2 regions of the Arthrobacter sp. JB02-1C genome follow, and region 2 is predicted to be linked to the other one. Evidence: predicted binding sites of a transcription regulator. Region 2 holds the regulator's gene; the other holds the start of a gene.
What was found. The regulator HrcA, encoded in region 2, represses chaperone genes, less so after heat shock. The targets are predictions, from matches to a motif close to TTNGCACTCGNNNNNNNCGAGTGCNAA.
Positions count from the first base shown of each region.

Region 1 (7,270 bases), 1.2 Mb from region 2:
CCGGCGGCGGCCCCACCAGAGGTGGGACCGCCGCCGTCGTACCTTGCCGTACCGGGGATGAACCCCTGCCGGCCGGCTCGTGAGGGCCGGGTGGCCGGGTGGTTAGAAACCGCCCATGCCGCCCATGCCGCCCATGTCGTCGCCGCCGCCCATCGGGGCACCGGCCTTCTCGGGCTTGTCGGCCACGACGGCCTCGGTGGTCAGGAACAGGCCGGCGATGGAGGCCGCGTTCTGCAGGGCGGAGCGCGTCACCTTGACCGGGTCGTTGACGCCCGCTGCCAGCAGGTCGACGTACTCGCCCGTTGCAGCGTTCAGGCCGTGGCCGGCGGGCAGGCCGCGGACCTTGTCGACCACAACGCCCGGCTCCATGCCGGCGTTGAAGGCAATCTGCTTCAGCGGGGCGTCGATGGCAACGCGGACGATGTTCGCACCGGTTGCTTCGTCACCTTCGAGCTGCAGGTTGGCGAACGCCTTGGCGCCGGCCTGGATCAGGGCCACGCCACCGCCGGCGACGATGCCTTCTTCGACAGCAGCCTTCGCGTTGCGGACGGCGTCCTCAATGCGGTGCTTGCGTTCCTTGAGCTCAACCTCGGTCGCGGCACCGGCCTTGATGACTGCAACGCCGCCGGCCAGCTTGGCCAGGCGCTCCTGCAGCTTCTCGCGGTCGTAGTCCGAATCGGAGTTCTCGATCTCGGCACGGATCTGGGACACGCGGCCGGCGATCTGGTCAGCGTCGCCGGCGCCTTCGACGATGGTGGTCTCGTCCTTGGTGACAACGACCTTGCGGGCCTTGCCCAGCAGTTCGAGGCCGGCAGTCTCAAGCTTGAGGCCGACTTCCTCGGAGATGACCTGGCCGCCGGTGAGGATGGCGATGTCGGCCAGCTGGGCCTTGCGGCGGTCACCGAAGCCCGGGGCCTTGACGGCGACGGACTTGAAGGTGCCGCGGATCTTGTTGACGATCAGGGTGGCCAGGGCCTCGCCCTCGATGTCCTCGGCGATGATCAGCAGCGGCTTGTTCGACTGCATGACCTTTTCGAGGACAGCAACCAGTTCCTTGACGTTGGAGATCTTGGAGTTGACGATCAGGATGTACGGGTCCTCGAGGACCGTTTCCTGGCGCTCTGCGTCGGTGACGAAGTAGGCCGAGATGTAGCCCTTGTCGAAGCGCATACCCTCGGTGAGCTCCAGCTCGAGGCCGAAGGTGTTGGACTCCTCGACGGTGATGACGCCTTCCTTGCCGACCTTGTCCAGGGCTTCGGCAATCAGGGCGCCAATTTCGTTGTCCCCGGCGGAGATGGACGCGGTGGCGGCGATCTCTTCCTTGGTTTCGATTTCCTTGGCGGAGGCCAGGAGTTCGCGGGTGACCGCTTCGACGGCCTTCTCGATGCCGCGCTTGAGGGACAGCGGGTCAGCGCCGGCCGCGACGTTGCGCAGGCCTTCCTTGACCAGGGCCTGGGCCAGCACGGTGGCGGTGGTGGTACCGTCGCCGGCGACGTCGTCCGTCTTCTTGGCAACTTCCTTGACCAGCTCGGCGCCGATCTTCTCGTACGGGTCGTCCAGCTCGATCTCCTTGGCGATGGACACACCATCGTTGGTGATCGTGGGGGCGCCCCACTTCTTTTCGAGGACAACGTTGCGTCCACGCGGGCCGAGGGTGACCTTGACGGCGTCGGCGAGGATGTTCAGGCCCCGCTCAAGACCGCGGCGTGCCTCTTCATCAAATGCAATGATCTTGGCCATAACGGCAGTAGTCCTTTCGGGACAGTCGTTAAGAATGAACCTTGGTTGTGGTGCCCGCGACGGACGGTTCCAGTTCGGCAGCCTCTGTACGCCGCCGAACGGGGACCTCACCCCAGCCAGGTGTTTCTTCGCTCCCGGCATGCCCGCCGTTGCGTGCCGCGGCCGAACCGGGCGTCGCATTAGCAGTCAATGCGCGGGAGTGCTAACTCAATAATTAGCACTCCCCCGGGGAGAGTGCAAGCAGTGTTTGTCCGCGGGACCGCCCCTGGGGGCTGCCCTTCGCTGTCAGCGATCAGCTGCCGGCGCTGTGGGCCGTTTCGGCGCCGGTGATCTTGGCGGTGTTGTCCGCGCCGTAGCTGTAGACCATGTAGGCCGCAGCGGTGATGTCGCCGTTCCGGTCGAAACCGATGGGACCTGACTGTCCGTCGTAATCGGGTCGTTTCCCGGCGCGCAGCGCCGTCACACAGTCCTGGTAGCTCTTGCACGGCGCCGCCTCACCGGATGCGCCGCCCGCGGCACCGGCGGTGCCGCCGGAGACGGCGATGAGCCGGGCCGCGATGGAGGTCCCGGCGTCGTCCTCCGCGGCGGCGGCAGCAAGGGCGGCGAGGTTGACGGCGTCGTACGTCTCGGCCGCAAACGTCATATCCTTCAGGCCCGGGTCGACGGCGACCAGTTCGGCCTGGAAGTACGCCGAGGGAAACGTGCCGGGAAGGACACCGCGGGCGCCGTCCAGCGCCCTGGAGCCCAGGCCGGAGCCATACTGGTTCACGGCACCGTCGCTGAGGATGAGCTTTTTGCCCGCCAACCCTGCGTTGTTCAGTTCGGCGATCGCGCCCTGCGCCCCTTCGCGGGCCACCAGCACGACGGCGTCCGGTGCTGCGGCCGTGGCCGCAGCCGCCGCCTTTTGGGCGTGGCCGGGCTGGAATTCGGCGTCGAGGGAGGTACCCACGCCGGCGGCCGTTGCGGCCTGGGCGACGGCAACGGAAACCTCCTTGCCGTAACTGCCCTCCTCGTGCACGACGGCGATGGTCTTGGCGCCGCCGTCTTTGGCCAGTTTGACGAGTACCGGCGCCTGCGCCACGTCGGCGGCGATGGTGCGGAAGTAGTACCCGCCGCTCTTGTAGTGGCTCAGGCCCGGCGCCGTGTTGGCCGGGGAAATGATGGGGATCCGGGCTCCCGCCAGCACGTCGATAGCGTCTGCGGCGCGGCTGGAGTCGGTGGGTCCGATCACGACGTCCGCCTTCGCCGCCACCAGGTCCCTGGCCTGCGCCTTGGTATCCGTGCCGACCGACTCCGGGAGTAGTTCGACGGGCTTGCCCTTGTGGCCGCCGGCAGCGTTGATGTCCTTGACCGCGAGCCGTGCCGCCGCCAGCTGGGCGGCGTTCAGGAAGCCCTGCTTGCCGGTGTTGTCCAGGATGAGGCCGATGCGCAGCGTCCCGTCGCCGCTCGCCTCCACGTCGGAGAGCCGGGCGTTGCCGGCAGGACCCGTGCAGGCAGCCAGGACGAGCACAGCCGCGATCCCGGCGGCCGCGGCAACGCCGAGCCGGTGGCCGCCGTTCGGGCGGCCGGCTTTTCTCACGGCAGGGTCGGCAGCACTACGCGCCACTAGGCTGGCCGGACGCTCTCGGCCTGCGGGCCCTTTTCGCCCTCGCCGATTTCCAGCTCGACCCGCTGTCCCTCGGCGAGGGCACGGTAGCCCTCGCCGGCGATGGCGGACCAGTGGACAAAGACGTCATCACCCGAGCTGTCGACGGTGATGAAGCCGTAGCCCTTCTCAGCGTTGAACCATTTGACGGTCCCCAGTGCCATGTTTTCCACGCTTCCAGCTAGCTTCCGGGCGGCTCACGTCAGTGTGCGCCGCGGTTGTGCAACGAGTCCGCAGCCACTGTAAGCACAGCACCGCGGCCGGGCGCCGGCTGCGGCCCCGGTCCGGACGGAACGTTATGCAGGCGTAACCGTGGCGCGCGCGGCCGGAGCTTACCTGTAGTCGGGTCCCAGCACGACGGCCAGCGGGGTGGCGAACTCCGCCGAATCGACGAGGGTGCCGATCCCGAGCAGGGAACCCAGCGCTTCGGCGTTCGCTTTCTGCGCCGGCCCGTTGTAGAAGACCGCCGACGACTGCTGCGGAGGGCCGCCCCAGTTGCCGAGGGGGCCCGCCACCCACCCGGCCGACGTAACGATTGAGCCTACCCGGCCCGCCAGTCCCGCGGTCGTCGTGCCGTTGTACACGGCCACCTGCTGTGTCTTGTCCACCGCAGCGCTCGGCGTTGCCGACGGCGCATTCGAGGGAGCGGGTGCGGCGGGGGCGGCGCTGGCGGTTGAATCGCCGCCGGCGGAGGGGGCGGGGCTCGCGGCCGGGCTTGTCGCCGCTGCCGAGGCCGCGGCGTTGTTGCTCGCCTGGTCGGCGGTCATCGTCGAGCCTCCGGCCGGCCCGAACCCCAGCTTGGGCAGGAGCAGAAAGGCGACCAGCCCGATCACGAGAGCCACGGCGCCCACCGAAAGAATGGGAGCGAGGCGGCGGGCCCGCGGCGCGGAGACCGTCCGGTGGACACCCTGGCGGGTGGAGGTCTCCGGGACCCGATCGAATTCATCCCGAGCGTACTTGGTCATGGTAAAACGACGTCCTTGCTGATGTGTGGCTGGTGGCCCGCCCCGAGCACCCGACTGTTTCCGCGGATCGGGCCGGATTTCCGCGTGTTAGGCGTCGGATCCGAGGCGCCGTGCGGTGCGGGCACGTTGGCGTGACGTACGTAGTCTACGCAATCGCTTGACCAGCATAGGATCGTGCGCCAGCGCGGCTTCGGTGTCGATCAGGGCGTTGAGGATCTGATAGTAGTGCGTCGCCGACAAATCGAAGAGCTCGCGGATGGCCTGTTCCTTGGCGCCGGCGTACTTCCACCACTGCCGCTCCAAGGCGAGCATTTGCTGCTCCCGGTCGCTCAGCGCGGAGCCCGCGGAGGCCGGCGCCGGTCCGGCTTGGTCCCCCGGACGGTATTCCGGTGCTGCTTCCGCCACGACACACTCCTGGGCTCGGTCCGATCGGTCTCCACACATGTTACGGGTGAATAACAACCTTGTCATTTGGGCGCCCGGCCGGGCAGTCCCCGGAACTGCAACAATGTGACGGTGTCTACTCCGTCTGATCCCGAGGCGCTCTTCGAACTCGCTCCCGCCGAAACGCTGCGCTTTTCCGACCTGGCGCGGCTGCCGCTGGAAGACCTGGTGGCCCCGGACTGGGCCGCGGCGCTGGTTCCGGTGGAGCCGCAACTCCGCGCGGTGCTGGAGTTTCTTGCCGCTGAGGAGGCGGCCGGGTACGAGGTGCTGCCGGCTCCCTCGAAGCTGCTGCGGGCGTTCCGGCAGCCGCTCGCGGCAGTGCGGGTGCTTATCGTCGGGCAGGACCCCTACCCGACGCCGGGGCACGCCGTCGGGCTGTCCTTCGCGGTGGATGGCCGCACCCGGCCCATTCCGCGCAGCCTCGCCAATATTTACAAGGAACTCCAGGCGGACCTGGGCATCCCGGCACGCGTGCACGGTGACCTCGGCAGCTGGTCGGAGCAGGGGGTTCTGCTGCTGAACAGGGTGCTCAGCGTCCGCGCCGGCGCCGCCGGGTCGCATCGCACCCGGGGCTGGGAAGCCGTCACGGCGGCGGCTATCCGGGCGGTCGCGGGCCGGCGGGACGGCACCGGACCGGTGCCGCTGGTGGCGGTCCTCTGGGGCAAGGACGCCGCCGGAGTGCTGCCCCTGCTGGGCTCCACAGCGGTGATCATCAGCGCGCATCCGAGTCCGCTCTCGGCCGCACGCGGCTTTTTCGGTTCCCGGCCCTTCAGCCGTGCCAATGAGCTGCTCGCCGGCCAGGGCGGCGGAACCGTGGACTGGGAGTTGCCGGCGGTGCCGTGAGCCGGATCTTGGCTAGGCTTAGCCGCATGACTTCAGTCCCCGCCGCCAGCGCGCCCGACCGGCCTGCCCGGCCCCAGACCAACCTCACGGTCCTGCGCCGCGAGCAGCTCTCGCCGCATATGGTCCGGATCGTGGCGGGCGGTCCCGGGTTCGCCCGCTACGTCAACAACGGCTACGTGGACCGTTACGTCAAACTCGTCTTCCCGCAGCCCGGGGTGGCCTATCCGGAGCCCCTGGACCTAACTGTCATCCGGGAAACAATGCCGCGCGAACAGTGGCCGCATACCCGCACCTACACGGTGCGCTGGGTCGATGAAGCGGCGGCCGAACTCGCCATCGACTTCGTGATCCACGGCGACGAGGGTCTCGCCGGGCCGTGGGCAGACGCCGCGCAGGCCGGCGACCAGCTCATCTTCACCGGCCCGGGGGGCGGGTACAACCCTGACCCCGAGGCGGACTGGCACTTGTTCGCCGGCGACGAGTCCGCCCTTCCGGCGATCAGCGCAGCCATCGAAACCCTGCCCAGTCACGCCCGCGGCCTCGCCTTCCTGGAGGTCGACGGCGACGCCGACATCCTGGCCCTGAACGCGCCTGCGGGCCTCGAACTGCGCTGGCTCCGGCGCGGGGGCGCCCCGGCGGGCGGCGCCGGGCTGCTGGTGGACGCGGTCCGGGCTGCCGACTGGCCCGCCGGCCGGGTGCAGGTCTTCGCGCACGGGGAGCGCGGCTCGATGAAGGGCCTGCGGGAGGTGTTCTTCGCCGAACGCGGCCTGGAGCGCCGGCAGGTGTCGCTCTCCGGCTACTGGGCGCAGGGCCGGGTGGAGGACGACTTCCAGGCCGAAAAGAAGCTCCCCATCGGCAAGATCTAGCTCAGGTTCTTCGCCGGCCGCTGCCGGGCTGGACGCTGCCGGGCCCGCCGCTAGCCATGAGCGACGCTAGCGACGCCTGGCCCGGCGCCGCTCGTTGCTGGCCAGGCTGCGCGTGAGCGGCCGGGCCAACGTGTCGCCAAGGACGATGCCGGCCGCGACACCCAGCACAATGGCCGCAGCGTTGAGCATCCCGCCGGCACCCACCAGGATCTCCGACTCCTCTATCGTCAAAACATACATTGACCGGAATATAGTGAGGCCAGGCAGCAGAATCAGTGCCGCCGGCACCGCAACCACCAGCTGCGGGGCACCCATCCGCAACGCCACGACCCGTGCCAGCAGCCCGATGACCACCGCGGCCAGGGCAGGGGCAAAGCGCGGACCGATGCCGACGGCGGTGCCACCGATCAGCACCAGATGCCCGACCACGCCGACCGCCGCCGTCGGCAGCAGCAACTTGGGTGAGGTCTGCTCCGTGACGCCGATCGCGACGACGGCAACGGCGACCAGGCCGACCAGGACACCCAAAGGATACTTTGGTGGGAATGTTTCGGTGACGTCGATGGCCTGCATCCCGGTCATCGAGCCGACGACAAAGGCGACAGCGATGCCGGAGACCAGGGCACCGAAGGTGAGCATGGTGGACAGGAAGCGGCCGGCAGCCGTCACCGGGAACCCGTTGATGGCATCCTGCACCGACGACACCAGCCGTCCCGTGGGCAGGAGCAGCAGGATGCCGCCGACCACGACGATGGCGGGGGCGATCT
Region 1 is NZ_CM173235.1:1,868,520-1,875,789, reverse strand. It holds gene groL (chaperonin GroEL) at 103-1,740, opposite strand; gene AC3ANP_RS09075 (ABC transporter substrate-binding protein) at 2,033-3,319, opposite strand; gene AC3ANP_RS09070 (cold-shock protein) at 3,346-3,549, opposite strand; gene AC3ANP_RS09065 (LytR C-terminal domain-containing protein) at 3,718-4,350, opposite strand; gene AC3ANP_RS09060 (DUF3263 domain-containing protein) at 4,438-4,755, opposite strand; gene AC3ANP_RS09055 (uracil-DNA glycosylase) at 4,867-5,637, shown strand; gene AC3ANP_RS09050 (siderophore-interacting protein) at 5,664-6,503, shown strand; gene AC3ANP_RS09045 (threonine/serine exporter family protein) at 6,570-7,270, opposite strand, start outside.
Region 1: a site for HrcA is predicted at 1,920-1,946, ahead of groL (chaperonin GroEL). Genes of this name have one in related genera too.

Region 2 (7,270 bases):
GCCGCGGGGTGATGGGCGGCATGGACTACCTCTCCGAGGACCGGGTGGAAATCCGTTACCGCCTGCCGCTGGCCGAGATCGTCTTCGACTTCTTCGACATCCTCAAGTCCAAGACCCGCGGCTACGGCTCGCTGGACTGGAAGGCCGACGGCGACCAGGTAGCGGACCTGGTCAAGGTGGACATCATGCTCCAGGGCGAACAGGTGGACGCTTTCAGCGCCATCACCCACCGTGACAAGGCCTACGCCTACGGCGTGATGATGACCGGCAAGCTGCGCGAACTCATCCCGCGCCAGCAGTTCGAGGTGCCCATCCAGGCAGCCATCGGCTCCCGGATCATCGCCCGTGAAAGCATCCGCGCGATCCGCAAGGACGTCCTGGCCAAGTGCTACGGCGGCGACATCACCCGAAAGCGCAAGCTGCTGGAAAAGCAAAAGGAAGGCAAGAAGCGGATGAAGATGGTGGGCCGCGTGGAGGTGCCGCAGGAGGCGTTCATCGCCGCGCTCACCACCGAGGAGTCCAAGGACAAAGCCAAGGACAAGGCCAAGAAGTAGCCATGCCCAGCGTGCTTCCGCTCGGGGACCCCGCGCCGTCGGACGGGCTGTTGCCCGGCCAGGCGCTGGAGGGCGCCGCGGACCGGGCCTTCGGGCTCTACGTCCACATCCCGTTCTGCGCCGTGCGCTGCGGTTACTGCGACTTCAACACCTACACCGCCACGGAGCTCGGCGGCGGGGCCTCCCAGGACGCCTACGCCGGCACCGCCGTCACCGAAGTGGGCTTCGCCGGGCGTGTGCTGAAAGCCTCCGGTCTGCCGGACCGCCGGCTCAGCACCGTGTTCTTCGGCGGCGGCACCCCCACGCTGCTGCCGGCGGCGGACCTGGCCCGCATCCTTGGTGCAGCGGCGGAGACCTGGGGCCTGGCACCCGGCGCCGAGGTCACCACCGAAGCGAACCCGGACTCCGTCACGCCCGAGTCCCTCCAGCTGCTGGCCGACGCCGGCTTCACCCGGGTCTCCTTCGGCATGCAGTCCGCCGTGCCCCACGTCCTCCAGGTGCTGGACCGCACGCACACGCCCAGCCGGGTGCCGCAGGCGGTCCAGTGGGCCCGCGACGCGGGCCTGGCCGTCAGCCTGGACCTGATCTACGGGACACCGGGGGAGTCGATGGCGGACTGGCGCTATTCGCTGGAAACCGCCCTGTCCTACGGCCCCGACCACATCAGCGCCTACGCCTTGATCGTGGAGGAAGGCACCAAACTCGCGACCCAGATCCGGCGCGGCCAGGTCCCGGGCATCGACGACGACGACCACGCCGCCAAGTATGAACTGGCCGACGACCTGATTTCCGCGGCCGGCCTCCAGTGGTACGAGGTCAGCAACTGGGCCCGCACCCCGGAGCAGGCCTGCCGGCACAACCTTGCCTACTGGCGCGGAGACGACTGGTGGGGCATCGGGCCGGGCGCGCATTCGCACGTGGGCGGCGTGCGCTGGTGGAACGTCAAGCATCCGAGCGCCTACGCCGGGCGGCTGGCCTCCGGGGCCTCGCCCGCGGCCGGCCGGGAGACCCTCGACGGCGAAACCCGCAACGTGGAGCGTGTCATGCTCGAGGCCCGGCTGGTCACGGGCCTGTCTATCGCCGGCCTTGGTGGCTTTGGCGGCCTGGGAGAGGCCGGGCGGCATGCCGTGGCCGGGCTCATCGCCGACGGCCTAGTGGACCCCGCGAAGGCTTTCCGGGGCCGGCTCGTCCTGACCCTCAAGGGACGGCTGCTGGCGGACGCCGTGGTCCGCCGGATCCTGCCGGACTAGTCCCTGCCGTTACCCGTTACTTGATCCAGCGCAGGTTGTAGGTGTACCGGTGCGGCTGGCCCCGGTTGACGTGGATGCCGGCGGACACGGAGAAGCAGGCGAGGGCGATCCAAATCAGGGTGGCCAGGACGGCGAACAGGTTGCCGACCACCGGAACAAAGACCAGCAGGTTCGCGAGGACCGCCGCGATGGTCGGGGGCAGCGTGAAGTTCAGGGCTTCCTTGGACTCCTGCGCCGTGAACGGTCCGCGGTCCTTGAAGATCAGGTAGACCAGCAGCGCGGGGATGCAGCCGAGGATCCCGCCGAAGTGCGCCAGCGTGGCCCACTGCCGGTCTTCCCGGGCGGTCAGCGGCAGGGCATTGGCCGGAACGCCATGGTACGGCGACTGGCCATAGCCGGCCTGATGGTCCGTGTGTTCGCGTGCGTCTTCTGCCACGTGTCGTCCTTTGGATTGCGGTGGTGCCTTGGTACCGGGAGGAACTGCGGCCGCGCCCGAAAGCAACGGCTGCCGTTCCAAGAATACTTGTACCGGCGGCGAAGTGAAGCACGCACCCCTTGCTAGGGCTCGGTGAGGAAGTCGATGACCTCTTCCACCCGGCCCAGCAGCGACGGTTCCAGATCGGCGTAGCTGTGCACCGCGCCGAGGAGCTTCTGCCAGCCCAGCCCGATGTCCTCCTTGGTGCTGTGCGGCCAGCCGAATGCGGTCAGGATGCCGGTCTTCCAGTCCACCCCGCGCGGAATCACCGGCCAGCGCTCGATCCCCAGCACCGCCGGCCGGATGGCCTGCCACACGTCCACGTAGGGGTGGCCGACGATGAGCACGTTGCCGGCGGCGCCGGGGGAAGCCATCACGGCGTCGGCGATCCGGGATTCCTTCGAGTCCGGAACGAGGTGGTCCACCAGGACCCCCAGCCGCCGGCCCGGGCCGGGGGAAAATGCCTGCACAGCCCCCGTCAGGTCATCGATGCCGTGCAGGGGTTCGACGACGATGCCTTCCACCCGCAGATCGTCGCCCCAGACTTTCTCCACCAGTTCGGCGTCGTGCTTGCCTTCCACCCAGATCCGGCTGGCCTTGGCCACCTGGGCCCGCTGGCCGGCCACCCGGACGGATCCGGAAGCGGTCCGGGCTGCCGTGGCGGTACCGGGGGCGGGTACCTTCGGAGCCGGCGGCATCAGCCTGATCGGCCGGCCCTCCAGCAGGAATCCGAAACCCAGCCGGAACGAACGGGACTTTCCCCGGCGGTCTTCCAGGGCCACCACATACATGCCGCCGGACTTCTCGACGCGGGTAACGGCCCCCACCCAGCCGGACTGCACGTCTTCGAGCACCATGCCGCGCTGCACCGGCACCTCGGGCAGCTGGGCCTTGGCCGGCGTGGAGAGCTCCTGCGGGCCCCAGTTCTGGTACGACATCGGCTACACACTGCTTTGCATTCGGAATTTTCAGGGGTCGAAACGGCCCGCGCCGGCCGCTTTGTGTCCGGAAACACCGCCCGCGGCGCAGAGCCCGCAACGGATCCAATGCTAACAACGGCGCGAGTCATATTAGACTGGTTAGCACTTAGGCATGTCGAGTGCTAACCGCGGGGACCGCCGGGCCATCCCGCCCCGCGGCACCCGGCGAACCGAACGAGGGTCGATTGGAGGCGGTGCGTGAGCGAGCCACGGAAACTCGAAGTGCTGCGTGCCATCGTGGAGGACTACGTTCATTCCCGTGAACCCGTCGGATCCAAGGCGCTGGTAGAACGGCACCATCTGGGCGTCTCCAGCGCCACGATCCGCAACGACATGGCTGCGCTGGAAGATGAGGGTCTGATCACGGCCCCGCACACCAGCGCCGGCCGGATCCCTACCGACAAGGGCTACCGGCTGTTCGTGGACCAGATCTCGGCCGTCAAGCCGCTGTCTGCCGCCGAACGGCGGGCGATCCAGGCGCTGCTGGAGGGATCGGATGACCTTGATGACGTGCTGGACCGGACGGTCCGGCTGCTCGCGCAACTGACGAACCAGGTCGCCGTCGTGCAGTATCCGCTGCTGAGCCGGGCCAGGGTGCGGCACATCGAATTTGTCCTGCTGGCGCCCCGTAAAGTGCTGACGGTGCTGATCGCCGACAGCGGCAAGGTGGAGCAGCGGGTGATCGACGTCGGCCAGGACATCGCCCACGAGCCCCTCGCGGAACTGCGCGCCGTGTTCCTGGCCAGGCTCTCCGGCAGCCCGCTCAGCCTGCTGCCCCAGGCATTGCCGGCGACGGCGGACGCGTGTCCGCCGACGCACCGCAGCGCCGCGCATGCCCTGGCCCGGGGCCTCGAGTCCCTGGCGGCGAGCAGCCGCGAGGAACGGATGGTCATGGCCGGCACCGCGAACCTGGCCCGCTCGAACGTGGATTTTCCGCTCAGCATCGGTCCGGTCCTCGAAGCCCTCGAAGAGCAGGTGGTGATGTTGCGGCTGCTCAGCGAGATGGTGCAGGACCCTCGCGGCGTTACCGTGAGCATCGGCCGGGAGAACCCGTACGACGGCCTCTCCGAAGCGTCGGTGGTTGCCACCGGCTACGGCCCGGACGCCACGGCCAAGGTGGGGGTGCTGGGTCCGACCCGGATGGACTATCCCACCACCATGGCCGCCGTCCGTGCGGTGGCCCGCTACCTGTCGCGAATTTTGGGCCCCTAAGAAGTCCGCCCGGCAGCAACTGTTTTACCCGTCACAGGTTTTGCCCTATACCGGCAGTTCAACCAGGAAGAGATACACACTTTGACCAGCCACTACGACGTTCTTGGAGTCTCCCGCGAAGCGACGGGCGAGGAAATCAAGAAGGCCTACCGCAAGCTAGCCCGGAGCCTGCACCCGGACGTGAATCCCGGCGAGGACGCCTCCGAACGCTTCAAGGCCGTCACCCACGCGTACGAGGTGCTCTCCGACCCGCAGAAACGCCGGGTCTATGACACCACGGGCAACGAAAACGGGACGGACAACGGCTTCGGCGGCGGCTACGCCGGACAGGGCTTCGCCTTCCAGGACATCTTCGAGACCTTCTTCGGCGGCGCCGCCGGCCAGGGCGGCCCGGCGTCCCGGGTCCGGCGCGGCCAGGATGCGCTGATCAGCGTCCGGATCGACCTGCGTGACGCGGTCTTCGGGGTCAACAAGAAGCTCGAAGTCGACACCGCCGTCACCTGCCCCACCTGCGAGGGTTCCTGCTGCCGCGAAGGCAGCCACCCGGAGCGCTGCGACATCTGCGGCGGCAGCGGCCAGGTCCAGCGCGCCGTGCGCTCCATCCTTGGCCAGGTCATGACGACCGCTCCCTGCGGCAGCTGTGAGGGTTTCGGCACCGTGATCAAGGACCCCTGCAATGAGTGCGCAGGCCAGGGCCGCATCCGGAGCCGCCGATCGCTGACGGTCAAGGTTCCCGCCGGCGTCGCTACCGGCACCCGGATCCAGCTCTCCGGCCAGGGCGAAGCCGGTCCGGCCGGTGGACCGTCAGGGGACCTGTACGTGGAGATCCGGGTTAACAACGACCCCACCTTCGTGCGTGAGGGGGATGACCTGCACGCCAGCCTCAACATCCCGATGACCGCCGCGGCCCTGGGCACGGAGGTGACCCTGGAGACCTTCGACGGGCAGCAGGAGATTGACGTCAAGGCAGGCACCCAGTCCGGCGAGGTCATCGCGCTGCGCGGCATGGGCGTCACGCATCTGCGCGGCTACGGCCGTGGAGACCTCAAAGTCCACCTGCAGGTAGACACCCCGGCCAAGCTCGACGCCGCCCAGGAGGACCTGCTGCGCCAGCTGGCGAAACTTCGCGGCGAGCAGTTCACCGACGGCAAGCTTGCCGCCAGCGGCGGCGTCTTCGCCAAGCTCCGGGACCGGCTTAGGTAACCTGTAGCAGTGAGCAACCCGGTCTTTTTTGCATCCGCCGGAAGCCTGGACCAGCAGGTCCCGGGATCCGTGTTCGTCCTTGAGGGCGCCGAGGCCCGCCACGCGGTGACCGTCAAGCGGCTCTCCGTGGGTGAGCCGGTGGACATTGCCGACGGCGCGGGCCGGCGCATCAGCGGGGTCGTCACGGCCGCCGCGGCGCAGCAACTGACGGTGGAGTGCACCGCAGCCAGCACCGAACCCCGGCCGGAGCTGCGGTTGGTCCTGGTCCAGGCGCTGGCCAAGGGGGACCGGGACGAACTCGGCGCCGAGACTGCCACTGAGCTGGGCATTGACGCAGTCATCCCCTGGCAGGCGGAGCGGTCCATCGTGCGGTGGAAGCCCGAACGCGCAGCCAAGGCACACGCCAAGTGGCAGTCAGTGGTGACTGCGGCGGCGAAGCAGGCGCGCCGCACCTGGATTCCGGAGGTCCGGGCCGCCGTCGACAGCGCCGGCCTGCAGGCGGCCGTCGCCGCAGCGGACCTGGCAGTGATCCTGCACGAGGATGCGGTGCGTCCGCTCCGGCAGGTCCTCGAGGCCTGGCAGGGGTCCGGCCCGGCCGGCGTCCAGGAAATCCTGCTGATCGTAGGACCGGAGGGCGGCATCAGTCCGCGGGAGGTGACCAGGCTGTGCGACGCCGGCGCGGTCACCGCGCTGCTGGGCCATCATGTGCTGCGGTCCTCCACGGCGGGGCCGGCCGCAACCGTGCTGGCCAGCGACATTTTGGGGCGCTGGCAGCGCACGTCCTAGCGGACGGTGAAGCCGCGGGTGTCCACGTTGAGGTCGTGGACCTTGCCGCTCGGGTCCAGCTGCGACACCCGGGCCTCATAGCTGCCTGGCCCCAGCTTCAGTGCGAGCGTGAACTGGCCCGGCTGGGCGGTATCCGTCCCCGCGGTGACGGAGCCGTTCAGGTAGGGGGTTTTGGTGCTGCCGGTGACCCGCTGGATCTCCCACTGCAGTTTGCCCCCGGGCACCGTGCTCCGGCCGGAAATTTTCACCGTGCCGTCCGGGAGCTCGCCGCCTTCCTGCGGATCGACGATCCAGACCGGCGCCACCATCCCGGCGCTGCGCGACGTGGGCGAGCCGAGCCGGACCCGGTTGAACGCGACATAGTCGGTGTGCCCGTCGACCAGGATGACCACCTGGATCTGCTGGCCCGTGTCGGTGAGGCCGGCGCTGGCAGCCGCCGCAGTCGCGGTGTAAACCAGTTGCTGGATGGCCCGCTCGGCCATGTCGGCGTCGAGGTTGCTGTTGAACGCGTCGGCGGAAACGTCCACGGTAATCACGTTCTTGCCGGAAATCGAGGTGGCAAGCTTCTTGGGATTCTGCCAGGGGGTGAAGAAATCCGGGTCCAGCGGCTTCTGCGACATCATCACCCGCAACGCCCGGGTGACCGGATTGTCCTGTTCGGGGGCGTCCCGGAACTCGCGGTACAGAAAAACGTTATCGTTGCTGCGCCCGATCCAGTACACCGGGGCCTTGTTCGAGGCCTGCGAGGATTCCAACGGTGCGCTGGTGGTCGCTACGCCGGCGGCCGGGCCGGGGACAGTCCGGGACGGG
Region 2 is NZ_CM173235.1:3,069,620-3,076,889, reverse strand. It holds gene lepA (translation elongation factor 4) at 1-554, shown strand, start outside; gene hemW (radical SAM family heme chaperone HemW) at 557-1,804, shown strand; gene AC3ANP_RS14410 (DUF4870 domain-containing protein) at 1,821-2,240, opposite strand; gene AC3ANP_RS14405 (DUF3097 domain-containing protein) at 2,363-3,217, opposite strand; gene hrcA (heat-inducible transcriptional repressor HrcA) at 3,458-4,471, shown strand; gene dnaJ (molecular chaperone DnaJ) at 4,553-5,674, shown strand; gene AC3ANP_RS14390 (16S rRNA (uracil(1498)-N(3))-methyltransferase) at 5,684-6,460, shown strand; gene AC3ANP_RS14385 (GerMN domain-containing protein) at 6,457-7,270, opposite strand, start outside.